Undibacterium sp. KW1: one gene and its partner. Each later gene encodes a partner of the first gene's protein in a complex. Links are inferred from orthologs where the notes say so. Each region holds a gene or a part of one and is shown on either strand. Other genes may lie near its edges.

Region 1 (15,676 bases):
TTATGCGCGCGAGCTGGGCAACCGGCATTTGCATGTCATGGCTGGTTTAATACAGCCTGAACAGGACAGAGAAAGGCATCGCGCTGTCTATTTGCGCAATCTTGCTTATGCTGCCTTGCTGGCCTCGCGAGAAGGCATCACCATCCTTATTGAACCCATCAATACCCGTGACATACCAGGGTTTTTCCTGAGCCGGCAAGATGAGGCGCAAGAGATTTGCCAGGAGATAGGCGTAGAGAACATCCGTGTGCAATTTGATATCTACCATTGCCAGATCGTCGAAGGCGATGTCGCCACCAAGCTGCGCCGTGATATGTCACGCAAGCATGCAGGCATAGGTCATATACAGATAGCCGGGGTACCAGACCGGCATGAACCGGATATCGGTGAAGTGAATTACCCTTATCTGTTTGATTTGATTGATAAACTGGGCTATCAAGGCTGGATAGGTTGTGAGTACCGGCCACGTGCGGGAACTTCAGAAGGCTTATCCTGGGTCAAGCCCTGGTTGAAATAATCGATAGCACCATGTAAAAAAGCAGTCGCGATGACTGCTTTTTTATTGCCCGTCTGGTCAGGCTTGATGCTTATTCTTCGCTGACTTGCAAAATCAGTTTGCCAAAGTTTTTGCCTTCAAACAGCATCATCAGGGTATCAGGGAAAGTTTCCAGACCTTTGACGATATCTTCACGCGTCTGGAATTTGCCCTCGGCCATCCACTTGCCCATTTCAGTGACAGCTTCGCCATAGCGGGCAGCGTAATCAAATACGACTATGCCTTCCATGCGGGCGCGGTTTACCAGCAGCGACAGGTAATTGGCCGGGCCTTTGACTGGTGTGGTGTTGTTGTACTGGGAGATCGCGCCGCAAATGATGATGCGCGCTTTCAGGTTGATGCGGGTCAGCACGGTATCGAGGATGTCACCACCGACATTATCAAAATAAATATCAACGCCATTCGGGCAATGCTCTTTCAAGCCATCTTTGACTGAACCGGATTTGTAATCGATGCAGGCATCAAAGCCAAGTTCATTGACGACGAAATCACATTTATCCTTGCCGCCGGCAATACCAACGACGCGGCAACCTTTTTGCTTGGCGACCTGACCTACTGTCTGGCCAACCGCACCGGCGGCGCCAGATACCACCACCGTTTCACCTGCTTTTGGCTGACCAACATCCAACAAACCAAAATAAGCTGTCATGCCAGGCATGCCCAGCGCATTCATGAATTTGGGCAGAGGGGCGAGTTTTGGGCTGACCTTGTAAAAGCCCGCCGTTTTATCATCAGCCGCACCTACCCAGTATTGCTGCACACCTGTGCCGCCAGAAACATAATCACCGACCGCAAATTTGGGAGATTTGGAGGCAATCACCTTGCCTATACCGCCGGCGCGCATGACTTCATTGATGGCTACTGGGCGGATATAGGATTTACCTTCATTCATCCAGCCGCGCATGGCAGGGTCCAGCGAGATGTAAATGGTCTGTACGATAATTTCACCATCTGTGATATCGCGTACTTCTTCCGTCGTGAAGTTCCAGTCGCTGTGCTTGGGGTTGCCGACAGGGCGGGCGGCGAGGCGATATTGTTGATTGCTGAGTGTGCTCATGTTGTCTCCAGAATGTTGTACTTGGGTTGCTGCTGTCTGAACCAATTTTTTCGGGTGGGGCTGCCAGAAGAACGACTATACACCAATTAGAACGATCGTGCTTTTTGTTGTGATTATTTAATTGAAGCTGGATTCTATGAATTATGCGACTGATCATGCGACAATAGACGGTTAATCTCTAAGCTTTGCAATCAATTTAACGAATTTAATTTGTTTCTGGCCATGGACGGCAGCAAATCCTGGCCTATACACCGACATCATGAGCATACGACCAGAATATATCCTGACTTTATCCTGTCCCGATCAGCGCGGCATTGTGCATAGCGTATCGGGATTTTTAGCCAACCACGGCTGTAATATTATCGATTCTGCCCAGTTTGGCGATGCACAATCTGCAACTTTCTTCATGCGCGTGCATTTTGCCGTAGAGGATTCCAGCGTCAGCGACAGCGCCTTGCGTGAAGAATTTGCGGCTTTGGGTGCCAGCATGCAAATGAACTGGCAATTGCATGATGCCCATCACAAGCCACGCGTTATGCTGATGGTATCGAAGATAGGCCATTGCCTGAATGATTTGCTGTTCCGCTACAAGAGCGGTTTGCTGCCTGTAGAAATTAAGGCCATCGTCTCGAACCACACTGATTTTTATCAACTGGCAGCCAGCTACAATATTCCTTTCCATCATCTGCCACTGGCAGCTGGCGCAACGGCAGAAGCCAAACAGGCGCAGGAACAAAAGGTATTGGATATTGTCGCCAGTAATGATATTGAACTGGTGGTACTTGCCCGTTACATGCAGATATTGTCACCGCAATTATGTGATGCGCTGAAAGGCAAGGCCATCAATATCCACCATTCTTTCCTGCCTAGCTTCAAGGGCGCAAAGCCTTATTACCAGGCGCATGAGCGTGGCGTCAAACTGATAGGTGCGACAGCTCACTTTGTGACAGGTGATCTCGACGAAGGCCCGATTATTGAACAAGATGTGGAACGTGTTGATCATTCCATGGAGCCAGAAACCCTGACAGCCATAGGCCGCGATGTGGAATGTGTGGTGCTGGCGCGTGCCGTCAAATGCTTTGTCGAGCACCGCATTTTGTTGAATGGTCATAAAACGGTGGTGTTCAAGTAATGGCACTCAAATCCATCATTTATAAAGCCGACCTTAATATCTCGGACATGGACCGTGGCTATTACGCGGACCATAGCCTTACGATTGCCCGTCATCCGTCGGAAACCGATGAGCGCATGATGATACGCGTGCTTGCTTTCGCCATTCATGCGGCTGAACGCCTGGAATTTGGTAAGGGCATATCAGATACGGAAGAACCTGATATCTGGCTCAAGGATTACACCGACGCCATACAGTTATGGATAGAAGTCGGCCAGCCAGATGATAGACGCTTGTTAAAGGCTTGTGGTCGTTCTGAGCAAGTCATCGTCTATAGTTTTGCCAGCGCCAGTGACATCTGGTGGAAGGCAATGAATAGCCGCCTTGATCGCGCCAAAAACTTGCGCGTCATGAATGTGCCTTCAGCGCAAAGCCAGGCACTGGAAAAACTCGCGCAACGCAATATGCAATTGCAATGCACGATACAGGATGGACAAATCTGGATGTCAGCCGGAGATGCCTCCGTACAAATTGACCTGGAAGTTCTTAAAGAGTTTGCCTGAATGCGTTTGTCTGAATGCATAGGCAGTCGTGACAATAACCTGAACTTGTTACGCATAGTCGCCGCACTGGCCGTGCTGGCAGGGCATAGTTTTGCCTTGCTGGCACAGCCAGAGCCCTGGGGTGCGCTGACGGGCATGACGCCTGGCTCTATCGCGGTAGATGTATTTTTCATCGTCAGTGGCATGCTGGTGACGGGCAGTTTGATGAACAAGCAAAGTGTGATTGACTATGTCTGCGCACGGGCGTTGCGCATCTTTCCAGCACTGATATGCATGTTGCTGCTGACAGTATTTGTACTTGGACCTTCCTTCACCAGCTTGCCTCTGACAGAGTATTTGTCTGCTGCCGGGACATGGCAATACCTGTTCAAGTGCGCAAGCCTCTTGTCTGGCGTGAGTTATGTCTTGCCTGGTGTCTTTGCACAGAATCCCTATCCAAATGCAGTCAATGGTTCACTCTGGACCATGCCTTATGAAATCAAGATGTATCTGCTGCTGCTGGTATTCTGGTGTGGGCTGGTACTGCTGAAGAATAGGCGCCTGCAGATATTGAAGTATCTGATCATTGCCATTACTTTACTGGCAGCCTTACTGGTTTTTGCGCGCCATTTTTATTTGCAAGATGATAGCCAGTTCACCCGTTTGTTATTCATGTTTTTCTCTGGTGCCAGCCTGTTCATGTTAAAAGAAAAACTGCTGCTGACCCGGCGCTTCTTTTATCCTTTGCTGTTACTGGTACTGGCAGCAGCGTTCATCAACAAACCGGTATTCTTTAGCCTGTATCACCTGTTCATTGCCTATCTGGTAGTCTGTATTGCCTACTTGCCTGCAGGGTGGGTAAGGCGCTATAACAGCTTGGGAGATTATTCATACGGGGTGTATATTTACGCTTTTCCCGTGCAGCAGGCAGTTGCCGCCTTGTTTCCCGGCATTGTGGTGTGGAGTATGGTGATAGCCTCAGGTTCTGTGACCATATTGCTGGCGATATTTTCTTGGCACAAGATAGAGAAGCCAGCCATGGCTTTGAAACCAGTAGTAATTGCACGGCTGCGTAATTATTTGCCGTTTTAAGACTGGAATTCAGTTTCGCTAATTCAATCAGCTGACTGAGATACATGGGCGGACTGACAAGCAGCTTCTGCCCAGTGTAATGGTGGAGGAAGTCTGCTGACACTGAACTCCAGATGCAATACCCGACGTTGAATAGCGAGCTTTGCCTTGTCGGATGCATGGAGTAACAAGGGTTTCATCAATAACATATCGCCCGCTCGCATAGCACAAGTCTCGTGCATGGCAGTCTGGCTAATGTCCAGGACCTGGCTCTCGCTAAGTTTGCCAGATTGATGGCTGCCTGCGATGACTTTCAGTGCAGCGTTCTCAGCACCAGCATCATCGAGGGCAATGCGGCATGTCAGCATTGCTTCCAGCACTGCCGCTGGTGGTTCAACGTAATGCACATCTTTCTTGTAAGTCCATTTGCTGTAGCCAGCCAGTTCAGTTTTCTGGTTAACACAAATCGTCATATCCTGATGCCAGGACACCAGCCAATTATGATCAGCATTTTTATTGAAAAAGATGCTGCGCACTGTCTGGGCTCCTGCCATATTTGCAGCATTTAGCAGCGCATGCAGTTTGTCCCAGTTTAATGCGCGATGTATGGACGGATAATTTTGCAATACCTGACGCACACCATATTGATCAGAAATGGACTGGCAGGCTTGCCGCAATCGCTGTAATTCAGGCTCATCCAGAAAGCCCGGCAAGATGACAAAACCCTGGCTGGCCAGGGTTTCTGCGATGCCTGAAGCTTTGTGATGCATTAAGCCTGCAAGACTTTTTTCAGCCACAGGCTGATGTCATCCACTTCTTCAGGACAAACGGAATGCGGCATCATGTATTCATGCCATTCCACCTGATAGCCCAGTTCTTTCAGCAGATCGCGCGATTGTTCGGCACGCTGTATCTGGATGACGTTATCGCCACGGCCATGGGCCTGGAAGATGGGCGTATTTTGGTTCGCCGCATGGCGTTCTTCGATAATCACGTCACGCAAGGGCACATAGCCAGACAGGCACAGCAAGCCAGCCAGTTTTTCGTGATAACGCAGACCAGTCTGCAAAGTCATGGCGCAACCTTGAGAAAAACCAGCCAGGATGATGCGCTCAGACGGTATGCCGCGTGCATTTTCGCGGGCGATCAATTGCTCTATGCGTTTTTGTGACAGGCGTAAGCCAGCTTCATCTTCACGCTTGGCGATATCCGTACCGAGGATATCGTACCAGGAGCGCATGACATAGCCACCATTGATAGTGACTGGCATGGTCGGCGCATTCGGGAAGACGAAACGTATGCCAGGGTTGCCACGCAAATCCAGTTCTCTGACGATGGGGACAAAATCATTTGCATCTGCACCCAGGCCATGCATCCATATGATGGCAACGGTCGGGTTAGGTGCGCTTTCCAGCTCTACGGTTTCTAAAATATCTTGTGTCATGATGATTTTCGGGGAGAAGAAAAATAAGCTGCCAGTTTGACCGACAGCAACAGCAGGCCACAGGGTAGCCAGACGGTCAGTAGTTCAGATTGTATTACACGCCAGCCGCGTGCTGTCAGAAAGCGATTTACGCCTATCGGTGATACCTCAATGAATTGCCAAGGGAAGAAATAGCGCTCTTCTGTCAGTGGCCAGAAAAATTCCACACCTAGTCCACCTGTAGTCAGTGCATCCAGCAGGCCATGTGAAATGGTGGCGAAGGCAATGAACAGCCAGCAAACCAGAATAGAACTACGCAAGCGTGTATGAAATATACTGGCCAGACTGGCGACCAGCATGGCAAATACAATGGAGTGGCTAAAGCCGCGATGACCAAAGGCTGATTCATAAGCAATGCCAAGCTTGAAGGCAATGACATCAAGGTCAGGCAAGATCGCGGCCAGCATACCCGTTAGCACGAGAGGCCAGGGCAGGCGTTTTTGCCCCAAGATCAGGCCCAAAGTCAGCGGCACTACAGGATGCGTCAGTATGGTTGCCATCGTTGTCGATGTTTGCTGTTCAGGCAGAGGCAGATGGAGTCTTGGCGCGTATCGCGTTTTTAGGGCGGAAAGCCTTGCAGATGCTGTCATCCGTCTCTATGTACGGGCCACCTATCAAGTCTATGCAATAGGGGACTGCTACAAAAATGCCGGCAACGATTTGCTTGCCTTCTGCATCCTTCAGGCCTTCCAGGGTTTCCTTGATGGATTTGGGCTGACCTGGCAAGTTCAAAATCAATGCAGCATGGTCTGGTGTTTCGCGTATTACCGCCACCTGGCGTGACAGGATGGCTGTCGGCACAAATTGCAGACTGATCTGGCGCATTTGCTCGCCAAAGCCCGGCATTTCCTTGGTGGAGACTGCCAGTGTCGCTTCAGGTGTCACATCACGCCTGGACGGGCCAGTGCCGCCAGTGGTAATCACGAGATGACATTGCTCTTCATCTACCAGAGCAATCAAGGCCTGTTCGATGGCCGCGCGTTCATCCGGGATCAGGCGTGTGACCATTTCCCATGGGCTGGAGAGAGCTTTGCCAAACCATTCCTGCAATGCGGGCAAGCCCTGGTCCTGATAAATGCCGGCAGAGGCGCGGTCTGAGATTGATACCAGGCCTATTTTGAGTTTTTCGCCATCTGCTACCGTCATTTGTCCAGACTCACTTGTCATCAAACTCATCGTCTTCTTCATCCAGGTCTGCATCATCCGCTTCGTCCGCGTTGGCTGCAGCTTTGGATTTTTGCAAATCTTTCAAAATCTGGAAGATTTCGCGATAAGCCTTCGGCGGTTTGTTTTCAGCCTGTTCTTTACGCGCATTGCGTATCATGGTGCGCAATTGCTGTACGTCGAGCTGAGGGTGTTCAGCCATCAACTCTGTCAGGGCATTATCATCTGCCAGCAATTTGTCGCGGCGACGCTCCAGCGCATGCATGGCGGCAGTCTCGGCCTTGGATGCACCTTTCCAGCTGTCGATGGTTTTCTGGATCAGGGCAATTTCTTCCTCATCCAGGGTGCGCATTTTCTTGCCTACATATTGCATCTGGCGACGGCGGCCTTCGTGATCCTTGATTTGCTGGCATTCCAGAATGGCATCGCGCACGTCTTCTGGCATCGGTACGCGCTTGACGCGTTCACGTGGCTGCTCGACCAATTCTTGCCCCAGCTTCTGCAAGGCGGTCATTTCGCGCTTTAACTGGGATTTTGATGGGCGGTCGTATTCTGGTTCGAACTCACTGGACTGATAGCCACATGAGCCACGATTTGGATTTGGCATAATTCTGCGCCTTTACTATTAACTTAATGAAACGGCTGCTATGATACCCTTTTTAGCTTGGAATTACCTAAAATCAAGCTGCGATTGACCCATAAGTGACCCATTTATGGTGTGAATCAAGGTAAATAATTAGGATATTTCCCTTTGGCCATTTGGTCATTTAGCATTGACAAACATAGAATCCCATCCATGAGCAAACCAGTTTTTACCCATACCCAGGACCAGTTAAAGCAAATCGCGCAGGATATGTTGCGTTTCGCCCGTGAAAAAGGGGCATCGGATGCGGCAGTGGAGATCAGTGAAGGTGGCGGTCTGTCCATCAGCGTACGCAAGGGCAAGGTAGAGACCATAGAGCAAAACCGCGACAAGGGCATAGGTATTACGGTATATATCGGTCAGCGCCGTGGCAATGCCAGTACTTCGGATTTTTCCGAGCAAGCCCTGCGTGACTCTGTCGATGCGGCCTACAATATTGCCCGTTTTACAGCAGAAGATGACTGCGCCGGCTTGCCTGAAGCAGATTTGCTGGAAATGGCACCGCGCGATCTCAAGCTGTGCTACCCATGGCTGATCACCGCCGAAGAGGCCATAGAGCTGGCAAAACGCACTGAGGCGGCAGCTTTTGCGGTGGACAAGCGTATCACCAATAGCGAGGGGGCCAGTGTACATGCCCAGCAATCTCATTTTGTGGCTGCCAATTCGCGCGGTTTCATGGGCGGCTATCCGATTTCCCGTCACACGATCTCGGTGGCACCTATTGCAGGCAAGGGCGCAAAAATGCAAAGGGATGACTGGTATTCTTCCCAGCGTAGCGCCAAAAAACTGGCAAATCCAGAAGAGATAGGTCGTTATGCCGCCGAGCGTGCCTTGGCCAAGTTGAATGCGCGCCAGTTGGACACTCGCAAATGCCCTGTCCTGTTTGAGGCGCCACTGGCGGCCGGTTTGCTGGGGGCATTGGTGCAGGCAACCTCTGGTGGTGCCTTGTACCGCAAATCGACTTTCCTGCTTGACTCTCTGGGTACGCAGATTTTCCCGTCCCACGTACAGGTGATAGAAGACCCGCATGTCATCGGCGCTGTCGGCTCTTCACCATTTGATGATGAGGGCGTAAAAACCCAAAAGCGCAATGTTGTCACTGACGGTGTCTTGCAAGGCTATTTCCTATCTACTTATTCTGCCCGCAAACTGGGCATGCAAACGACGGGTAATGCTGGTGGCTCGCACAATCTGACATTGACATCCAGTTTGACCAAGCGTGCAGACAATTTCGCGGGCATGCTTAAAAAAATGGGAACTGGCTTGCTGGTGACTGAGTTGATGGGGCAGGGCGTCAATTATGTGACGGGTGATTACTCACGCGGTGCATCTGGCTACTGGGTAGAGAATGGCGTGATCCAGTACGCAGTGGAAGAAATCACTATTGCTGGCAATATGCGTGAAATGTTCCAGCAAATTGTCGCTATCGGCAATGACACCCTCGTGCGCGGTACCAAGGAGACTGGTTCCATCCTCATAGAAAGCATGACGATTGCCGGCAGCTAATCGGTACTGAAGATTGTTGCGCTAGTATTGAACAGTGTAGAAAAAGACCATTATTGCGATGGTCTTTTTTCTTATGCACCCAAGTAAGCTTCTATCACCTTGGGATTGCTGAGCAGGTTGGCGCCGGTGTCGCTGAGAACGATATTGCCGTTTTCCAGCACATAGCCATGTTTGGCGATTTTCAACGCCTGCCTGACGTTCTGCTCCACCAGCAGGATGCTGAGGCCGGTTGCATTGATTTCTTTGAGGATGCGGAAAATCTCCTGTACTACCAGCGGAGCCAGCCCCATGGAAGGTTCATCCAGCAGCAGCGCTTTGGGCTTTGCCATCAAAGCACGGCCTATGGCAAGCATTTGCTGTTCACCGCCTGACAAATTACCCGCCAGGCCCGTTGCTCGGTTTTTCAATACGGGGAAAAGGGTATATACCCATTCCATGTCCTGTCCTATCTGTGCCTTGTCCTTGCGGGTGTAGGCACCCAGCTCCAGATTCTCCCTGACTGTGAGAGTGGTTAATATCGCCCGGCCTTCGGCGACCTGTACCACACCTTTTTGCACGATATGGTGGGGCGATGTCTGGCTGATTTCTTCGTCTTCCAGAAAAATTTTGCCAGCCGCTGATTTCAACAAGCCAGAAATCGCCAGCAGAGTTGTGCTTTTCCCAGCACCGTTGGCGCCAACAAGGGCAGTGATTTCCCCAGTATTGATGGCCAGGCTGATACCTTTGACGGCTGCGATATGACCATACATGACATGCAAGTCCTGAACCCGCAAGATTTGAGTCATTCTGCGTCCTCCTTGCCGAGATAAGCTTCAATTACATCCGGGTTGTTACGCACTTCTTCGGGTGTGCCTTCTGCAATGATTTTGCCAAAATTGAGTACAGCTATGCGGTCGCATAATTCCATCACAAAGCGCATGTCGTGTTCTATCATGAAAATCGAAAAACCGCGGTTACGTATATTGACGATTTCTGCCATCAGTTCAGTTTTTTCTGCCGGGTTCATGCCAGCGACCGGTTCATCCAGTAACAGCAGTTTGGGCTGGGTGGCGAGGGCGCGGGCAAATTCCAGTTTGCGTTGTTCACCATACGACAGATTGTCGGCCAGCATATGCGCTTTATGGTCCAGCCTGACCCAAGACAGTAATTCGTGCGCACGTTCTTTGGCTTTTCTTTCTGCGTCTTTGTAAGCTCCCAGATTGAACAGCATGCTCGCTACGCCATAGTCGAGATGATCATGCATGCCGACCACGACGTTCTCCAGCAGGCTCATTTCCTTGAAAATGCGGATGTTCTGGAATGTGCGGGCAACGCCGAGTTGCGTGATCTTGTGGCTGGCGACCGAAGTCAGATCATGATTATTGAAGCGCAACTCGCCACTGCTGGGGCGCAACAGGCCGGTAATCAAATTGACGATGGTGGTTTTCCCGGCACCATTAGGGCCAATCAAGCCATAGATACTGCCCTGGGGCATGGTAAAGCTGACATCCTGCAATACTCGCAGGCCGCCAAAATTTTTACTGACAGAACGTAATTCCAGCATTTAGCTAACCTTTCCGGAGCTTGACGATGTTAACTTTTTGCGAAAGTTTCTGATTCTTGCCGGGTCCCAGATGCCTTTGGGTAAATACAGGATGACCAGTATCAGTATCAGGCCATTGGCTGCCAGACGGAAGTCTTTCAGCGAGTGCATGAATTCTGGCAACAGAGTCAGGCTGCTACTGCCTATCAGCGGGCCTATCAGATTGCTGGTGCCGCCAAAGACTGCCATGGTCAATATATCTACTGCATTTTCAAATGCATAATTACCTGGACCTATCGTGAAGGTGTAGTGTGCATTCAGACCACCGGCAATACCCGCGATGGATGCTCCCATGACAAAGGCCAGCAATTTGTAGCCACCGACATTGACGCCCATGAGCCTGGCGGCAATCTCGTCCTCCTTGATCGCTTCAAAGGCGCGGCCTGTCTTGGAACGCCTCATCCTCGCAAGAATGAACAAGATGGCTGCCAGCAAGAGCACGATATGCCACCATTCGGTTTTTTGTGGAATACCATTCAGACCCATGGGGCCGCCAGTGATTTCCATATTCAGGACGATGACACGTACTACTTCACCAAAGCCTAGCGTTGCCATGGCCAGGTAAACACCGGACAGACGCAGCGTAGGTATGCCTATGATCAGCGCAACAATTGCTGGCATGATGGCACCTGCCAGCAATGCCAGCGGGAACGGCAATGCCGTCTGCATGCTGATCATGGAGGCGGTATAGGCACCTATGCCCATGAAGGCCGCATTGGCCAGTGACAGCAAGCCACAAGACAAGGTCAGGTAAATCGAAAGAGCCAGCATGGCATTGATGCCTATGCCAAAAATGACTGTGCTATAAATAGCCCAAAAACCATCCCACCATTCAAGCATATTGTTACGCCTTTCTTTCCAGTACTCTGCCGAACATACCGGAAGGGCGTACCAGCAAGATGATAAATAACAGACCAAAAGCCACCGCATCGCGGAAATCGCTCGATATATAAGCGACGCTCATCACTTCAGCAAAGCCCAGGAACAAGCCGCCTATCATGGCACCGCGTATATCGCCCATGCCACCCAGGATAATCACGGCAATGCCCTTATGCAGCATCGGTTGCCCCATGAAAGGGGAGATGGCATTGAACGACAGGCCGACCAGTACACCGGCAGCGCCGCCCAGTGCTGCTGCGGCAAACGAAGTCAGGAAAAACAGACCCTCGACATTGATACCGAGCAGATAAGCAGCCTTGGGAGATTCCGCAATCGCCCGCAAGGCGCGGCCTATTTGCGTGCGGCGCATGACTTGTAGTAGCACCAGCATGAGGATAAAGGCAATCACGACAATCGCCATTTGTACCGCCGTCAGATGTAAATTGCCAAGGCTGAAGCTTTCTTCCGGGATAGTACCAAAAGGGAAGCGTTTGTTTTCTGCACCAAAAATCCCCTGGGATATATTGGTGATCATGATGGCCACGCCTATGGTAGCTATCATCGGTGCCAGATGCGGCGCATTGCGCTGACGCAAAGGACGCAAGACCAGGAAATCGACGACCACGCCCAGCAATCCACAGGCCAGCATGGACAGCAACATCGCCATCCATAAAGACATCTGGAACGAGCTGACCAGTAGCAGGGCCATATAACTGCCCAGCATGAAGATGGCACCGTGCGATAAATTGATGACGCCAAGAACGCCGAACACCAGCGTAAATCCTAAAGCAAAAAGCGCATATACGCTGCCCAGCGTCAGGGCGTTAATGAGTTGTTGTGCCAGCATGGGTATCCAGATGATGAGGATTGCTTCGTTTCATGCGCAGATGCAGGCCGGCCATCAATGCATGTAGAAGGGATGAAAATTATCCCAGCAAGAGAAGTCGTAAAACATCTGCCCCTCACCCCTGGCTTGCCAGGGGGAGGGGCAGGTATGCATTTATTTCAGCAATACAAATTTGCCGCCTTTGGCAATATTGACGATAGCATCTTGCTGTGCGTCATAGCCAGCTTCCTTGCCATCCTTCGGTGCAGCACGGCGGAATGCAAATTTGCCAGTGGCACCTTCAATCTTCACGGCTGGCAGTGCATCGCGCAATGCCAGGCGATCTTTTTCAAGGTTGCCGCTCAGGCTGACTTTTTTCAAAGCTTCTGCAACGATGTGCATGGCATCAAACGCCTGCGCCGCAAACTGGTCAGGGTCGGAACCAAATTTTGCTTTGTAGTCAGCCATGAAGCTCTTGTTGGCAGCAGATGGGTTTTCAGCAGACCATGGGCTGCCCATCAGGGTATTGTCAGCAGCGTCTTTGGCGATTTCAAACAGTTTTGGTGAATTAAAACCATTACCGCCGACGAATGGCTGTTTCATGCCGAGTGAGCGGGTTTGCAGGATGATATTTGCCGCTTCTTCCGCCAGGCAGGAGCAAACGATGGCATCAGGATTGGATGCCTTGATCTTGGTCAGCTGTGCCTTGAAATCCACGTCGCCCTTGGCATAGGTTTCGGTATCCGTGACCGGGATTTTTTGTTCAGCCAGTGCGCTTTTGAAAACATCATAGCCACTCTTGGTGAAAGCATCATCGTTGCCATACAGGATGGCGACTTTCTTGATATTGAATTGCTTAACCGCTGCGCGCGTAGTCACTGGCAATACATCGGCTTCCATGACGGAATTGCGGAAAGTGAATGGCCCCATATTGGTAATGCCATCAGCAGTGTTGCTGGTGCCAAATACAACAGTCTTGGTGGCATTGGCAATCGGGTCAGCGGCAAAGGCCGAGTTCGACAGGGTAGGGCCAAAAATCATCAATACTTTTTCCTGGAACAACAATTTCTTGAAGACATTGATGGCTTCTTCTTTTTTGCCTTGCTCATCTTCTGCAATCAGTTGTATCTTGTTGCCATTCACACCACCCTTGGCATTGATCTGGTCGGCTGCCAGCGTGAAGCCGTTTTTGATCGCTACGCCATATTTGGCGGCTGGGCCGGTCAGGGCTTCGGCAACGCCGATTTTGATATCGGCAGCCTGGCTCATTGTGGAATAGGCCAGGAAGGTGGCAGCGGCTAATAACTTAAGACGGTATGACATTGTGTTCTCCTGAAAAGTACATTTTGGTTTTTGTGGTCCGCAACATGAATTAAATATATCTGATCCATGCGCATTACTAGCAAAGCGGCCAACAAAATTTATGAGATATTGATTGTCACGGAGGATTGTATGGGCTCGCAACCTCAGCAGCAATAAAACGCCATGCTGCGATGCAATATTGATTACTTAAGTAGTACTACTGAAATCTGTGATTTTCAGGCTTGGAAATATAGTGCTGACCAATGAAAAACATGCCAGCACCTGCATTTGCAGGTGGGCTGGCATGTTGTGATGATGCAGGTGAAGACTGTTGTTATTGCAGTTTCAGGCGCAAACGGGCAATCGCTGCTTTAACCTGGTTTGGCGCGGTGCCGCCTATATGGTCGCGGGCGGCAACTGAGCCTTCCAGTGTCAGGACATGGAACACGTCTTCATTGATGAGGCTGGAAAAAGCACGCAATTCTTCCAGCGACATATCGCTGAGGTCGCAGCCTTTTTCTACACAAGTGCGTACTGCCAGCGCCACTGCTTCGTGGGCATCGCGGAAAGGCAGGCCTTTCTTGACCAGGTAATCAGCCAGATCGGTTGCTGTCGCATAACCCTGCAAGGCAGCGGCGCGCATGGCTTCTGGCTTGACGGTGATGCCACCGGCCATGTCAGCAAAAATGCGCAGGGTGTCGATAACGGTATCTACTGTATCAAACAAGGGTTCTTTATCTTCCTGATTATCCTTGTTGTAAGCCAGTGGCTGGCCTTTCATCAGGGTCAGCAGGGCGATCAGGTGACCATTCACGCGGCCAGTCTTGCCACGCGCCAGCTCTGGTACGTCAGGGTTTTTCTTTTGCGGCATGATGGAAGAGCCTGTGCAAAAGCGGTCAGCGATATCGATGAAGCCTATGCGCGGGCTCATCCAGATCACCAGTTCTTCTGACATGCGCGATATATGCGTCATCACCAGTGCCGCAGCTGCGCAAAACTCGATAGCGAAATCGCGGTCAGAAACGGCGTCCAGCGAGTTATAGCAAACTTCGTCAAAGCCCAGGGTTTTGGCAACGCGTTCGCGGTCAATAGGGAAGGTTGTGCCAGCCAGGGCAGCAGCACCCAGTGGCAGCCGGTTGACGCGCTTGCGACAGTCTTGCATGCGCTCTGCATCGCGGCCAAACATTTCTACATAAGCAAGAATGTGGTGCCCAAAAGTGATGGGCTGGGCCACTTGCATGTGGGTAAAACCTGGCAAGATCGTATCCGCATTCTTTTCTGCCAGATCGAGTAGCGCCAGACGGAAGTCTTGCAAGAGACCAAGGATATTGTCGATGGCGCTGCGCATGTACAGGCGGATATCGGTGGCAACCTGGTCATTACGTGAACGGCCAGTGTGCAGGCGTTTGCCAGCATCGCCGACCAGCTCAGTCAGGCGTTTTTCTATATTCAGGTGCACATCTTCCAGGTCCAGTAGCCATTCAAACTTGCCACTGTCGATTTCAGACTTGATCTGCGCCATGCCGCGTTGGATATCCGCATAGTCCTGGGCAGTGATGATATTTTGGGCCTGCAGCATTTCCGCATGCGCCAGCGAGCCTTCTATATCAAAGGCAGCCATGCGGTTGTCAAAGAAAACGGAGGCAGTGTAGCGTTTGACCAGATCGGAAACAGGTTCAGAGAAACGGGCAGACCATGCCTCGCTTTTTTTATTGAATTGTGATGTCATAGTGAATTGTTGCCATATTGGCTGCATTTGCGAGAGAATTTCCCTTGATTATCCCAGATTTTGCGCCTGATTACCCTTGGAAATGCCAAAGGTCTAGCCGGACTGGATTAATTAAGCACTGCATAAGCACTGAATACGCACTGAATTTGTTGGCAGAAATGTTGACGACTGCCTATAAACCAGGAATGAACTTGCCCCGAAGCGTTTGAAAAATAATAAAGATAA
Region 2 (15,614 bases), 480 kb from region 1 along the record:
GAGGTCATGACAATCACGCTATGGCCACTGGACAAGGGTGATTCAAACTGCATCATGGCACCAAAGGCATTGCCAGTCTTGGCCAGCATTTCACCGGCATGGCGTTCCATGGCGTCAAGATCGCGGCCAGCCCATCGGGTCACGAGACGCAGGAAACCTGTAGGCAATTGCAGGCGGTTACCGTTTTCATCCATGCTCATGGGCATGTATTTTGACCATTGCTTGAGCAAAGGCAGATTGCCACTTGCACCTAACAGCAGGAAGTCTTTATCACTATGTTTTTCAACGTCGGCGCTACGGATCAGGGTGCTGTTCAATACCGGGTAACCTGTAGACTCGCCCATGCGGCCCATGACATTGAGGAACAATTCCATCTCTTGTGCATTTGGGCGGTCTGGCATGACGATGGCGGTTTGCGCCAGGTCTGCCATGCGTGTGAATGGGAAGCCGGCATTTGCCATATATGCCAGATTAGGCATGGCGGCATAGTGTGGCATGTTCGAAAAGTCGATCGTTGAATCTGGATCTATGGCAGAGCGCACATTGTCCAGATACACATCTTTACATGCCCCTTGTTTTGGGTAATCGTAAAAGAAGTGGAATTGCAACTGGTTCTCTGCACCTATGCGGAAAGTCGGTACCTGGATTTCATCCTGGGCATAACGCTGGCCATCCTTGAAGAACAGCATGACCGATTCCTTGATCTTGCCTTTTTCTACCTGTGTACCAGACAAAGGCAAGGAGCGTACAAACTCATCATTGATACCAATATTCAAAGTCGATTTATCAACGGTAGGACGTGGCGTGAAACGGTAACGCAAATCGATAGGCACGCCTTCTTTTTGCCAGGTGAACAAATCAGGCGCAACGCGCAGGTTCACGCGTATCAGGTCTGGTGTCAGACCATTGACTTTCAGTGCCGATGGCCCAGCCAGTTCACCAAACTTGACTGGTCTATCGGTAGGCAGCCATTTTGGCGCATCGTAGGCTTTGCGTGGATCGATTTCTTTAAGGTTCTTGATCACGGCAGATTCGCCAGACATGGCCATCTGACCCATGGTCAGGGCTTGTACGGCAATCTTGAGTTCATTGACATCACGTCCCAGCACCAGCAACAACTTGGCTTTGGGGTTGGCTGGATTAGCCATGATAGCCAGGGTCGGGCCAGCAATCGCTGGCAAAGTCACGCCTGCCGGTGCTTCATTGGCGGTGGCAAACAACACGGCGTTACCACGTGGCAAGGTATTGGCTTCGATAGGAAAGCGTGCGCCACGATAAGAAGACAGATGTCCAAACCAGGAAGCAACGACACCCGCATTGCGCAAGACTTCCAGTGAAGGTGTCGCTGGCAGGATGAAAGGCAGCTCCAGCAATTTGTTGTCACGCCTGTCAAAGAAAGGTGCTGGCAACATGCCCAGGTCATTTGCCAGGGTCAGTGGGGAAACTGTCAATTCCAGATTAGTGGTGTGGCTGAGCTTGGCCCACAGGCTGGAGTGATAAGGGTCTTCACAATCCCGGGTGTAATGGCCTATGAGTTTAAAACTGAGTTGATTGAAGTCAGCAAAAAAACGTGGATCAATCACATCTTCACGCACGATGCCTTTAGAAGTTTCTTTAGGCAGAGGTACAACACTGACCAGCTCATTGTTGACCAGCACCTGTATGTGGGACAGGTCAGGCAGCAAAGCAGGTGAATAGGCTATGCCATACTTGACCTTGGCTGCTGTAATCACCTCATCGCTACGCACGGTGAAGGGAAAGGAACGCTCGCCCTCGGTGCCACGCAATTCAACACTGGAGCTGATGCCTATCATATCCTTGAGGCTGATGTTATAGGTCTTCTGGCCACCTATTACCGAGGTTGGCTGCAAATCTTCCAGGGCGATTTTTTCAACGACGGCAGGCTGAGCGCTAGCTGTGGCAGAAGCACTGGCACTTGCATGTTTGGACTTGGCCAATACATCGTCATGGTGTGCTATCGCAGTTACGCCACAAAGTATGGCCAGAGCCGTAGTACTGCCTTTGCGCGACAATTTTGCCCGTATACTTGTTGTGATGGTTTTCACGATGGAAGCCTCATTTATTTTATTCATATGTCCCGTTCTTTCCATGACGTATTGCTTGATACTGGTGCCAAACCGGCTGAATCCGCGCATGCTGTGATAGGCGATTTCTTTCAAACCATTCAGCGGATGGTCGATATCCCTGTCATTTGACCAACTGAGCCAGACGTCGGCACGGCCTATGGTGCAATTGATCAAATCCATTTCCTGCTGTAGATCCAGTGGCATGAATTGCACACTGAGCAAATTATCCTTGAAGAACACTGTTCTGGCCGGGAATACGGATTCGCCGTTGGTGCCATACAGGGAAATCATCAAGTCTTCATCCTTGTGCATCTGAAAACCTTCCGGTACCCGGAAAGACATGCCTCCCATGGAAAAATCCTCAGTACGGCAAACTATAGAGTGACCGTTGTTCAAACGCAGGGTCGCATTCAATACTGCCCTGACCCTGTGTGTGCGCCTTACCTGTTTGGATTCTGTTGCCACGGCAAGGGTAGCACCAAGGATGACCAGGTTATAAATCGTCCACAGCATATTCAGGATGACTGTGTCCATCTCATAAGTATTCCACCACAATGCCCGGCCAAAACCGACAAAAAAACCTAATATGTTCATGCCCAGCATGATCAGGTAAGGCTTGGAAATGGTCCAGTCAAAATGCTCCTGCTCGACCAGGCCACCTTTGGCAGTCACGTTGAACTTACCGAGTTTGGGGTTGATCAGCGCTACCAGTGTGGGGCGGAAGATATACCATGCCAGCGTTGCCTCATACACCTCGGCCCAGAAGGAATGCCGGTGCGCGCCCTGTATGCGGGAGTTGGTCAGGTTGGCATGCAAGAGATGGGGCAAGGAATACGCCGCAATCGACAGGGCTGAAGCCTTGATGATATGCACTTCAAAAAACAGGTAAGACAGAGGTGCCAACAAGAACACCATGCGCGGCAAACCATAAAAGAAATGCAGCATGGCGTTGCTATAACATAGACGCTGGCCAAAACTAAGCCCCTTGCCCAGCAGGGGATTATCAGTACGGAAAATCTGCGCCATGCCGCGCGCCCAGCGTATACGCTGACCAACGTGGGCTGACAGGCTCTCAGTTGCCAGACCGGCTGCCTGCGGCAATGCCAGGTAGGCCGTATTGTAGCCAAGGCGCTGCATTTTCAATGCAGTGTGTGCATCTTCTGTCACGGTCTCAACTGCAATGCCGCCAACTTCTTCGAGGTAGGTGCGACGCAGAATGGCACAAGACCCACAAAAGAAAGTTGCATTCCACAGATCATTACCGTCCTGTATCAGACCATAGAACAGCTCACCTTCATTTGGCACATTGCGGAAGGTTTGCAAATTGCGCTCAAACGGATCTGGAGACAGAAAATGGTGGGGGTCTGTACCATCGCCAGCTTGGGATCAACCAGGAACCAGCCCATCGTATATTGCAAAAACGAGCGTGTCGGCATGTGATCGCAATCGAAGATCGCGACGAAATCGCCGGTAGTACGCTTCAGGGCAGCATTGATATTACCGGCCTTCGCATGATTATTATCCGCACGGGTAAAACACTGTACACCGACTGAGGCCGCAAATTCGGCAAAGGCAGGGCGACGCCCGTCATCGAGGATAATGATATTGAGTTTATCCTTGGGCCAGTCTATACCCATGGCCGCCAGCACGGTAGGCTTAACTACGGCCAGGTCTTCGTTATAGCTGGGGATGAACAGATCAATGGTGGGCCAGGTCGAGGTATCTGGCGGCATCATCACAGGCTTGCGCTTTAAGGGCCAGGCGGTTTGCAAATACCCCAGCAGCAGCACCAGCCAGGCATACACCTCAGCCATGATCAGCACCAGCGCAAAGAACAGGTCAATCAGATTATCTGTGCCTATGGTGTAAGTGATGCGCCAATAGATATAGCGGCTGGTAGCACTGATGGAAAACATCACCATCACCAGTGAAATCAGCGTACCAGTATACCGGCGCAGGTACAGTGCAGTACTGAAAATGATAATCGAAAACAGTGTTTGCAGCGGCAAATCCAGAGGGATGCTGATACTGGTCCAGTACAAGAACACCGCGACCATCAAGGCCAGAAAACGCGGTGTCTTGCGCTCCCAGCCTGGCCAGTTGACCATGGCACGCCCTAGGTCGTTGAGGCGACCATAGAGATATCGGGAGTTAAGTATCGAACGCATTTAATCAACCAATCTGAAATTCGTTTGCAGCCAGGCTGTCAACTCTTGCATGTCATGCGTAGCAGAACAATGCTGGGAATAATAGGAGACCGGTGTCTGGCAAGCCAGTGCTTCACTGACTGCCTCATCCTTATGGATGGTGACAGGTATGAAGCGCTTGCCCAGGCTGCTGCGCAACATGCCAAAGACATCGCGGCTCAATTGCTTGGCGGCGTCCATCTGGTTCAGCAGATAGCAATAACCGAGAAACTCCTTGCGGTCAGCACAGTAATAATCGATCAGGGATTCTATCGATGGTATCGTTGAATAAGAAGCGGCATCTGGCTTTAACACCACCAGCGCATAATTTGCTGCATGCAAGACCTGTTGCAGATAAATACTGGGACCAGGTGGCGTGTCTATCAGGACCACGCTATTTTCAGACAAATTCAGGGAAGCCAGTTTCTTTGCGAGCCATTTTGGATCGGCCTTGATTTCCTGTTCGAAAACTGCACGCTGATCTTCATCTACGCTGCCATAAGGCAGGAAATCGACACCATAGGCGCTTTCAAACAAAACATCTGTCCAGCTATTCTCCATGGTCTCCTGTTGTGCAATACCACTGGCATCATCATGTGCCATACCAAAATGCAATCTGAGTGCGTTTTGCGGATCCAGGTCCAATATGGTGATGCGTGGACCGAGACGGGCCAGGGATGCCGCCAGATTTGCGGTAACGGTAGTTTTACCTACCCCACCCTTGGGAGAAATGACGGCAACTACCCTCATGGTTTAAATATTTTTTTAAAGAATGAATTGGTACCCGCATCGGCTGGCCTGGCTTCTTCCTGTTTGCCAGCCAGGCGACCAAATACTGCGCTGACCGGCTGGTCTTTGCCGGCCGGTTTGGTTTTCACGCTTTGACCGCGCTGTTCTTCAACATGCACATGCGCTTGTTTGACAGGCATGACATGTGCTGCAGGTATGTTGTGTATGACAGTAGCAGGAGGTACTTGCGCAGGGCTGACGTTCACAGGCTTGCGTATGCCAGTGCTTGCAGCAATACCGGGCACAGCATGCGCAGGCGCTCCCACTTCACGCTCAGGTGAGACCTGGCTCCTGCCGGAAAACAAGCCACTGGTAACAGACTCTTTTTTACCAGCAGTATTTTGCTTTGGTGCCGCAGGTAAAACTCTTGACAAAAATGGTGGCGCTACTTCGAGCTCAAGCTCTTGCTCTTCGACTGCAGCTTTTTGCATCAGCATTTGCTTCAAAGGCAATTGAGAGCTGTGCCTGATACTTGCATGCCCCTCAGGTGCGGCTTGTGCGGCGCTGGCTTTCACCGCAGTTGCTCTGCTCACCGCAGTTTTCACGGCAGCGGGACGGAAAGGACTGTCATTCAAATGGACTGGCTCGGCCACCTCTTCTTCCCTGTGCTGAGCACGAGCGGGTGCCGTGGCAGGAGCCGGTCCCGCATGCAGATGCACGTCACGCAACAAGGGCCAGCGCTGCTTTGCCTGTTCACTGTCAGCATCACGATTGATTTCGCGATACGCATCAGTTGATTGCCCAAATTTCTGAAAAAGATTTTTTACGTCATCATCCATAATGTCCACCAGCTCCGGTTACTTGCAGCGTCACAATCCAATTAACGACGTGTGAAATAAGACGGCTCTTCTGACTGCTTCTTCAAATCAAATACAAATAATTGTCCATCTTCGAATACGCCTGCCCGCTGCGTCAGGCGCAAGGATTTGTCCATACCCAGGCCATCAAACCACTGCGCATATACGCCTTCGAGCAAAGCTGGCGACCATTCCAGTGCATGCTCGCCGAATGCTACTTTCAGCGGAGATGCATGATGGGCAACGACCAGTGCATCGGCTTCTTCCACCAGCTCCACCCAGCCCCAGTTCATTTCTGACCAGACCTTGTTCATGCATGCTTCCAGTGCTTGCAGGCTACTGCCGTCATTCACGTGAAAACCGGCAGCCATGGTGCGGCCCAACTGATGCATGAAAGCGCGCAGGTCGCCAGGCTCGCCTTTGGAAGCGAACTCGGCAGAAAATGCTCCAAGGAAAGATCTCCATTGAACTGAGCACTGCTGCTCTTCGTAATAACGAATAGAATTTGTGGACATGCTCATGACACCTTTGCGTTAACTTTTTCTCTATGGCTACTATCGTGACACGCAAATCATAGAGAGTGTTGATTCGTTGCGACTTTACCACTCGCCTTTATTGCTAGTCCAGCCTATATGAATGGTGAAATGTCAACAATTAATAATAAGATCAAGCATTTGTAAATATTTAATTATTTTGCAAACCATTTTCACAATTACTGAGCCAAAACAGCACAATTTATCGGCATTTGCACTATGCGTCACACATTACCAATGCAGGCAAGCGTGCTTGCAAAAAACGGTTAAATGGTAGTAGCAGACGCGGTAAAATTTCAGCATGGTCGCGCGATTGAAATGTCAGCGCCCACCCAGTAAACCGGCCAGCAACCAGTCTATGATTTTTTGTATGCTTAAAGACGCAGGATTATCCGGCTTATATTCGAGTACCGGACGCTCATAGGCGAGCGCTTCCTCGACTTGCGGACTTTCCTGGACGATGAAGGGCACCATACGTTCGCCCAGCCGATCAGCAATCAGGGCCACCACATCTTTCGCCAGTTGCCGCTGCGAACCCTGGTTAACTATATAGGCGGAACCAACATCTGCCTGGCTTCTGTGCCCATAGGTCGAAATCAGTTCTTCCATCTCGGGCAGGGTTGAATACGAAGCAGCATCGGCGAGTACAACAACCAATAAAAAGTCCGCAGCGTGGATAGCCTGCTTCAGGTAGACCGAAGGCCCAGGCGGGGTGTCCAGCAAGACGATGGCATTGGCAGGCAGTTTTGCAGCCTGCAACTTCTTGCGCAGCCAGGGCTCTTGCTGCTCGAGCACATCTTCAAAACGCATGCGCTGCTTTTCGCCGCCATTGCCAAAGGGGACAAAATTCAATCCGAATTGACTCGTGTAGCAAGCATCCATCAACTTGGCGCGTGCCGCCGTCAACAGGCTGACACCATTGGTCTCGCCTGCCTCAAGGCCGCCAAGATGCCATTGCATGGCGTTTTGCGGATCAAGATCGACAACAGTCACAGGAAAACCGCGCTGCGCCAGACCGACACCCAGATTGGCGGTAATCGTGGTCTTGCCGACCCCACCTTTCGCAGAGACGATGGCAATGACTAACATGTGAGCAAGCCCGGCGTGACAATACATGGATAGCCACAGGCCATCAGGCAGTTCCCCCAACTGTCAGGCCCTCTATGCGCAGGCTGGGCTGACCCACGCCTACCGGCAGACTCTGTCCTTCCTTGCCACAGACACCGACGCCGGAATCAAGACGCAGGTCATTGCCTATCATACTGACGTGATTTAATACTTCCGGACCATTGCCTATCAGGGTAGCGCCCTTGACCGGATAGCTGAGCTTGCCGTTTTCTATCATATATGCCTCACTGGCTGAAAATACGAACTTACCGTTCGTTATATCGACCTGACCACCGCCAAAGTTGACAGCGTAGAGACCATTTTTAACAGATGCGAGGATTTCTTCGGGATCTTTGTCACCAGCCAGCATATAAGTGTTGGTCATACGCGGCATAGGCAAATGAGCAAAGGATTCACGGCGGGCATTACCAGTCACCGGCATTTTCATGAGGCGCGCATTCATGGTGTCTTGCATATAGCCTTTGAGGATGCCGTCCTCTATCAGTGTTGTGCACTGAGTAGGATTGCCCTCATCGTCCATATTCAAGGAACCACGGCGGTTCAGCATGGTGCCATCATCCACCACCGTCACGCCTTTGGCTGCGACACGCTCACCTATGCGGCCAGAGAAAGTGCTGGAACCCTTGCGGTTGAAGTCACCCTCCAGACCATGACCTATCGCTTCATGCAACAGTACGCCAGGCCAGCCGGGGCCAAGTACCACGGTCATCGGGCCAGCCGGGGCCGGACGCGCTTCAAGGTTGACCAGTGCTGACTTGACGGCTTCGTCTGCATATTGCTCCAGCAATGCATCAGTGAAATACGAATAATCATAGCGGCCACCACCACCGCTGGTGCCCACTTCACGGCGGCCATTTTGTTCGGCAATGACCGTCAGTGAAACACGCACAAGAGGGCGGATGTCGCCAGCAATCACACCATCGCTACGTGCCACCAGCACCACATCATATTCACCGGCCATGCTGGCCATTACTTGCACTATGCGCGGGTCCTTGGCTCTGGCGATTTTCTCGATTTTTTCCAGCAACTGGACTTTTTGATTGGCGTCCATGGAATGCAGGGGGTCATCCCGCAAATACAGGGAGCGATTATCCAGACCTTTAAGACTGGATGCCACCTGAATCTTGCCAGTACCCTGACGGGCAATAGTACGGGTTGCCTTGGCAGCATCGGACAAGGCTTGCTCAGATATTTCATCAGAGTAAGAAAATGCAGTTTTATCGCCAGAGACGGCACGTACACCTACCCCCTGGTCTATAGAGAAACTACCAGTCTTGACTATGCCTTCTTCCAGGCTCCAGCCTTCATTGCGTGTAAACTGGAAATACAAATCGGCATAGTCCACTTTATGAGTGAACATGCTGCCCAGCACCTTGCTGAGTTTGGCTTCATCAAGGCCAAATGGGGTCAGCAAAATATCGCGTGCGATAGCGAGATGGCTCATGGCGGGATCAAATGGGGTCATAGAATAAATTATTTACACTGCAATTAAATTAGCGCACATTACTTGCAAAATATTTGCAACATACTTGTAAACCGCTGGCGCACACACTGACATTGTAGAGCATCTGCGGGTTTCTCTGGTCTGCTCACTCCGCTGATTGCCACCTTATCCCCGCACTAGCTTCATAACTTGCGATGGCGCAATGCTGGCAAACTTTCGCGTATGCTGGCAATCAGGCTTTCATCAACGTCGCCACTGACGATGCCCTCGCCCTCTTCCAATACGTCCAAGACCTTACCCCAAGGGTCGATCAGCATGCTGTGCCCCCAGGTACGGCGGCCGTTCACATGCTTGCCGCCCTGGCCGCAAGCCAGCACATAACACTGGTTTTCTATGGCGCGGGCACGTAAAAGTATTTCCCAGTGTGCCTGGCCGGTCGTATAGGTAAATGCAGCAGGCACAACGATCAGGGAACTGGTCCCCAGCGCACGGAATAATTCAGGGAAACGCAAGTCATAGCAGATAGACAGCCCCACCTTGCCAAAACCGGCATCAAAACTGCTGACCTGATTGCCGGCGACGATAGTGCGCGCCTCTTCATACGACTCTTCACCCTTGCTGAATCCAAATAAATGAATTTTGTCGTAGCGCGCAATCTGCTGGCCTTGAGGATCATAGACCAGGGTCGTATTCAAGACCTTGCCAGGCTGGGCCGCCTGCAGAGGGATGGTGCCACCAATGAGCCAGACACCCAGCTTACTGGCCATTTCAGCCATCATGTCCTGCATGGGCCCCTCACCTGCAGGCTCGGCGATATCTACCTTATCGGTTTCCTGCAAGCCCATCAGTGGCCAGTATTCAGGCAGCAATAATAATTTTGCGCCTGAGGCTGCCGCTTCCTGCAACAGACGTCTGGCAGTTGCCATGTTCTCCGCCAGCACGGGCGTGGATATCATTTGGATCGCTGCAATCTTCATATCACCCTCTTTTAAAAATGACGCTACCGTCATATGAGCACATGGCTCCATACTGAGTTTACTCAAGGCTTGCTTGCCGCCTTGATCGCCGACGGGCTGTCACGGCCTTCAATTTTAGTTACAGTGGGTTCTTTCCATGAACCACTGACCTTGTATTCAAACGTAAATGCCCTGCTCAAAGGTTCTTTTAAAAATAATTGAGCAAGAAAGGTGCCAAGGCCGATGACCGGATTTACGGCAAGACCATACACAACCGACGCCGTACCCACATTCACCACAGGAATGACGGTCACATGCAAATCCTGGGCTTCCCTGATCAGATCAGCATTTCCTTCCAGCAACACAGTCGCATTGACACCCAGCATTTTCAGGTTATCGGTTTTTGCCACACCTTGCTGTATATGCGCAATACCTGCGATGGAATCAAAGGCAAAACCATCAGAAAAGACATCACGGAAATCCAGTGTCAAACGGCGCGGCAACGATTGCAGACTCAACACGCCCAGCAGTTTCGCGGCCCCTGGATCTACCTTCAAGAATTGCCCACTGGCAAGTACCATCTTGACCTGCCCGCTCATGCTGGGTATGTCCATTGCAAAAGGCAGGCCATTCCATTGCACATCGCCTTCAAGTTTACCTTTACCACCACGCAAGACATCGGCAAAACCCAGTCGCTCCAACAGCTTGCCTGAATTTGCAATATCCAGCACATAATTGAGCTGGGTACGCCCATCGCCGCCCTGACTGGCCCATTTACCGGTGGCATAAAAGTCTGCATCAGGATTTCTCAACAGCAGCCTATTGATCTGCCACTCACGCCCATTCCCCTGGCTGACGAGTTGATTAACTGCCTGCAGTTCCAGATGCCCGAGCTTTTTATTGAACAACTCAAAGTTTTCAGCGACGATGTCCAGACCTGGAATTTGTGTGGTGGTATTTTTCCCTTCCAGCAACTCACTAACATCGGCAGCGGCAGACTGAGGAATGATGAGATTACTCAGGCGTGCCGTGATACTGCTCAGCGCTTGTCCACCTGTTCCTTCATTCCAGGTCAGGTAACCAGCAACCTGATTTGAATGTATATTGGCTTGCCAGGTTTTATTTTGACGGGAAACACCAGCGATGACATTTTCGAGCTGCTTACCCATGATATTCAATTGCGGCGTCCTGACAGCAACCGTGCTCGGTTCCAGGTAAGGCGACAAATCAACTTCAGCACTATCCCTTTCTGCACCGGCGGCATTGGCTTTCTGGCTCGCAGACACTGGCGACATCAGGCGTCGCCACTCGTCTATGTTCAGGGACTTGAATTCTATATTGGCATTCAAACCGCTATCCGGTTCTGGTGCGGGCGCATTGACGCCTATGCCGCCACGTACTACCTGCCAAGGTCCATTGCCCTGTTTTTGCCGCGAATATCTGGTGTTGATGGAGTTGCCAAGACTGACGCGGATTTCATCACGCAAGGTTTGTGCATCCTGGCCTGCCTGTGGCAACAGCTCAAAATGCAAAGGCATGAGCTCTGCGCTGGCCTTTTTCAAGGGTGCAGGAAAATTCAGTGACATGCCCGCCATCGTTGAATCGACGATGATTTCCGGCTGCCTTTTTTTGACATGGATGCTGGCCGTGTAACGGCTGGCGCCGCTGACACGGTCCGCCATTTTATCGACCATGCCGACAGGGATGATCTTGCGTATGCCATCGGCAGTGACGGTACCATCAAGCCTGACTTTAACGCTGTTATCTCTTTGCGAGCCACCAGTAATCTGTACCGGGCCACCAAGCGCCATGCCTCTCAGCGTCCCGAGGTTGACTCCTGTTTCATTGAACTCCAGCTTGCCATTCAAGCCTGTTACCTGGGGAATGCCAGGCTGTAATACCACGTCGTTATTAGCAAACTGCAAAATACCAAGGACTTTTGACTCTATCAAATGCTGTAAGGGCAATTGCAATTTGAGTTGCAAGGCAGCAGGTGCCGAGGTTTTGGCCTCCTTCAGAAAATGTCCCAGCCAGCCACTAACCGGGCTCGTCCCCACATACGCCAGCATATTTTGCAGACTACCACTGACCGCACCGTCAATACTCAGGATGGCACCATGCTGCGACAAATCAGGAATAATCGCCTTGACCTTTTTCAGATCGACACCCAGGGTTTTGGCGGTGTCGCCAGTAATCTCCATCCTGGCTTTATCAAACACAAAACCACCCTTGATGTCATCAATGACTGGCCACAGGGGCTTGCCTTCTTCATTAAGTTCACCAGCAGAAAAATCGAGCTTGGCGCCAGCGAGGCTACCCTTGATCAGGAATTCACCCTTGTGGTTTTTCTTGCCGTCCGTATTATGGAATGGAAAATGGGCGAGATCACCCCGTATGCGCACGCTGACATCATTGGCCTTGCCTTCGAGTATGGAATTCAGCAGCCAGTGCCGCAAATGCTCTTCTGCGGCGGCAGGGATGTAGCGGTCAAGCTGCTTCAGGTCGAAGCCCGTAATACTACCGGTCAAATCTACCTCACCCGGCTGGGCGTCGGCACCATGACGCATGGACATGATGTGCTTGCCAGACAAGATGGCACGCATGCCTTCTTGTTGCGCTTCCATTTTATGAATCTGGAAAATCAGCTTGTCCTGCTCGACAAACTGCCATTGCGCATGCATGTTCAGGCTTGAAAACGGCATGAGAGGATCAACAAAATAACTGGGCAGGCGCAAGGACAGGTTTTTGGAATCCAGCACGAAACTGCCGCCCTTGTCATTGGCCTCCAGGCTGCCCGACAGATTTTCAAATCCTGGTATGGCGGGCACTGCTGCCTTTGCCGGGGATGTAGCGGTTTTGGCTCTGGCCAGTTGCGCTGGCTGTGCCGTCATCGACAAGTCGATGAACTGCCCTTTCACACTATAAGACGACACATCAGGATAAGTACCCTGCCATTTGGCAGTGAAGTCACGGAGTTGCCCTTTGGGTGCAAAGTCCAGCATCATCTGCCTTTGGTCGTTTGGCAAAGGCAGATGCTCGGCAAAATTGGCCAGTGTCTGTAAATCCAGGGTCTTGGCGTACAACTCCACCTTTTCGGGCTGGCCCTTGCCACCTGGGGTAAATGTTTCCTTGATGGTGGTGGCAGGTAATTGCAGGCCCTCGCGGGTACGCATGGAAAAATTAACGAGAGAAACACTATGTCCAGCCTTACCCATCAGGGCCGCCAGGAACTTGTGCGTAGAAGTCAGGGTTTCGCTGGCGACGAGGCGGCCACTGACCAGGGCCATGTCCAGCTCAGGCAGGTCAGCACGGAACTTGCCCAGCACATCCGCCAGGCTGAGGTCTGCAGTCAGGTCTGCCAGCCTGCCCTTGTCCAGATGCAGCCAGGCACGCACCGAGCCATATGCTTTCTTGACATCTGCCGGGTAGTCTATATAGGCCTTTAACGCAGCCAGGTCAGTATGGCGCAGGTCGGCATACAAATCGCCGGTCCATAAAGAAAAGTCTGAAATCTTTTTGGCAAAAACCGGGTGCTGGAAATCGCCTCGTATATCCAAAGGCGCAGAAAGACTGACATCAGGCGTTGCCTTAAGAGCAAACCTGTGATGCCGCCACTGGTTTTGCAAGAGAAAATTCACATCCGGCAACTTCAGCTCTGCCGCATTGCGCATTTTATCTGTCCAGCGCACAGCCCCCTTGCGTATCAATACTTCATGCTGGGCCAGCACCCAGTCCAGGCCCTGCCCCTTGCTCTCAGCGGCAGGATCGATATGAAAACCGCCCACATAGATTTTGCCATCCGCGTCCCTCTGTATATCGAGAGAAGGCTGATTGATGACGATACGTTCAAAACGCAAATCGGCAACTGCCAGCGTCCACCAGGACATGGTTGCCGACACTTCAGGCAAAACCAGCGCGGTGCCACCCTGCTTGTCACGCAGCACGACATTTTCCAGCGTCAGTTGTGGATTAAGGCCCTGCCAGGATGCACGCAGACTGGCAATCTGCAATTGCCGTCCGAGAGAGTTTGAAATCGCCTGTTCTATATCAGGCTTGTACCTGTCTACATTGGGCAATACGACATAACGCAATACCAGCACCAGTATGCAAAACAGAAAATACAATGCCAATATCAGCCTGAGCGTGAAGCGCAGGCTTTTATCGCAAGTTCGCCAGGTAAAACGACAGAGCCGCCAAAAATGACCTGGCTTGTCGTCCTTGACCGCGGTGTTAGCAATGTTCTCTTGATCTGCTTGTGTCATTGCTAATGTTCAATTTATTTGTAAGTAAGACTTGCGCAAAAACCATGCACTTGCAAATCAGCAAGCTCCATTACCCTTGCGCAAATCCTCACATGCCGGGAAATATCAGCAAAACAAGCCCGGAATTTTTAGCATGCTGTCATCAGTTAAACAGCCATCCATCATTATCAATCAAATAATTCCCACAACAACCAAGCTTAACCCACTCTGTCACTTGAGATCAATTTTATACTCCCAAGGAGTATAAAATTATTTACTGTGGCTTGCATAGTCCCGCTAACCAATACCACCCTGCCTGGCCCTTATCGCTTAAAATCAATCACAACACTGACCAGCCCGGGCAATTAAAGGCCCATTACAGCCCATCACAGCCCCATTATGACTGCCAGCACCAGCACAAACCTAGAAATTCTCCAGGCTTCCCGCTTTTTTACTCATTGCATGGAAGCAGATACCAGCCGAAATGAGCAGTTACAGCAAGTTTCTGAATTATCCTTGAGCACGGCCCATTTTGCGCAGTTTTTACAAAAAGAAATATACGAGGGCGCTTCTCTTAACAAAGCCATGCGCCGTCTGCGCAAACTGGTCGTCTGCACCCTGATCAAGCGCGACCTCTGTGGCCAGGCCGATCTCAATGAAGTTATAACAACAATCAGCCTGTTTGCCGATTTCATCGTGCAGCAGCACCTGCAGGCCCTGAATGCCGAAATGCAAGCCATGCATGGCACTCCCATAGGAGAAGAAAGTGGCATACAACAAGCCATGATCGTGCTGGGCATGGGCAAACTTGGTGGCTATGAACTCAACGTCTCTTCCGATATCGATTTGATTTTTTGCTATGCCGAAGACGGCGAAACACAAACCACGGACTCCAGCCAGCGCAGTCTGTCAAATCACGAGTACTTCAGCCGCCTTGGCAAAAAACTCATCGCTGCCATTTCTGAAGTCACGGAAGATGGGTATAGCTTCCGTGTCGATATGGCCCTGCGCCCGAATGGCGCATCTGGACCTCTGGTCGCCAGCTTCAATATGATAGAAGAGTATTTCCTGATACAGGGGCGTGAATGGGAGCGTTATGCCTGGGTCAAGGCCAGGGCGATGACGGGCAATGACTATGATATCGCCGCTCTGGAAAAAATCATCCGCCCTTTCGTCTATCGTCGTTATCTTGATTATGGTGCGATTGATTCCTTGCGCTCCATGCATGCCCAGATACGGGCGGAAGTCGTGCGCCAGGAAACCAAACACCCAGAGCGCAGCAATAACGTCAAGCTTGGACGTGGTGGCATACGAGAGGTGGAATTTCTGGCACAGGTTTTCCAACTGATACGCGGTGGCCGCGATGCCAGTCTGCGTGATCGCTCTACCCGCCTGACTCTGCAGACCCTGGCAGAAAAGGGCATCATGGATGCGTCTATCATAGACAAACTGC

What was found.
Region 2: the proteins of pmbA (region 1) and tldD are in contact, whole or in part, in a solved structure (PDB 5NJ9), measured with the Escherichia coli proteins. The link is inferred for Undibacterium sp. KW1 from one-to-one orthologs.

The regions. Positions count from the first base shown.
Region 1 is NZ_AP018439.1:2,274,558-2,290,233, forward strand. The notes cover bases 7,017-9,956. They hold pmbA (metalloprotease PmbA), read left to right. Parts: upstream 7,017-7,780; coding sequence 7,781-9,133; downstream 9,134-9,956. Other genes in these bases: yjgA (ribosome biogenesis factor YjgA), read right to left, coding at 7,017-7,591; UNDKW_RS10230 (ABC transporter ATP-binding protein), read right to left, coding at 9,205-9,918; UNDKW_RS10235 (ABC transporter ATP-binding protein), read right to left, coding at 9,915-9,956. In the rest of the region: otnI (2-oxo-tetronate isomerase), read left to right, coding at 1-517; UNDKW_RS10180 (NADP-dependent oxidoreductase), read right to left, coding at 588-1,613; purU (formyltetrahydrofolate deformylase), read left to right, coding at 1,873-2,745; UNDKW_RS10190 (YaeQ family protein), read left to right, coding at 2,745-3,287; UNDKW_RS10195 (acyltransferase), read left to right, coding at 3,288-4,358; UNDKW_RS10200 (phytanoyl-CoA dioxygenase family protein), read right to left, coding at 4,382-5,107; UNDKW_RS10205 (alpha/beta hydrolase), read right to left, coding at 5,107-5,781; UNDKW_RS10210 (metal-dependent hydrolase), read right to left, coding at 5,778-6,320; mog (molybdopterin adenylyltransferase), read right to left, coding at 6,340-6,996; more of yjgA, read right to left, coding at 6,977-7,016; more of UNDKW_RS10235, read right to left, coding at 9,957-10,676; UNDKW_RS10240 (branched-chain amino acid ABC transporter permease), read right to left, coding at 10,677-11,555; UNDKW_RS10245 (branched-chain amino acid ABC transporter permease), read right to left, coding at 11,560-12,441; UNDKW_RS10250 (ABC transporter substrate-binding protein), read right to left, coding at 12,595-13,743; argH (argininosuccinate lyase), read right to left, coding at 14,057-15,451.
Region 2 is NZ_AP018439.1:1,792,165-1,807,778, reverse strand. The notes cover bases 6,756-9,633. They hold tldD (metalloprotease TldD), read right to left. Parts: upstream 8,986-9,633; coding sequence 7,525-8,985; downstream 6,756-7,524. Other genes in these bases: UNDKW_RS07865 (carbon-nitrogen hydrolase family protein), read right to left, coding at 9,147-9,633; bcsQ (cellulose biosynthesis protein BcsQ), read right to left, coding at 6,756-7,481. In the rest of the region: cellulose biosynthesis cyclic di-GMP-binding regulatory protein BcsB, read right to left, coding at 1-3,410; UNDKW_RS31085 (glycosyltransferase), read right to left, coding at 3,359-4,255; cellulose biosynthesis protein BcsQ, read right to left, coding at 4,256-5,023; cellulose biosynthesis protein BcsP, read right to left, coding at 5,020-5,841; UNDKW_RS07880 (cellulose biosynthesis protein BcsD), read right to left, coding at 5,883-6,374; more of bcsQ, read right to left, coding at 6,714-6,755; more of UNDKW_RS07865, read right to left, coding at 9,634-9,941; UNDKW_RS07860 (YhdP family protein), read right to left, coding at 10,004-14,182; glnE (bifunctional [glutamate--ammonia ligase]-adenylyl-L-tyrosine phosphorylase/[glutamate--ammonia-ligase] adenylyltransferase), read left to right, coding at 14,561-15,614. UniProt on the Escherichia coli protein: Metalloprotease involved in CcdA degradation. Suppresses the inhibitory activity of the carbon storage regulator (CsrA).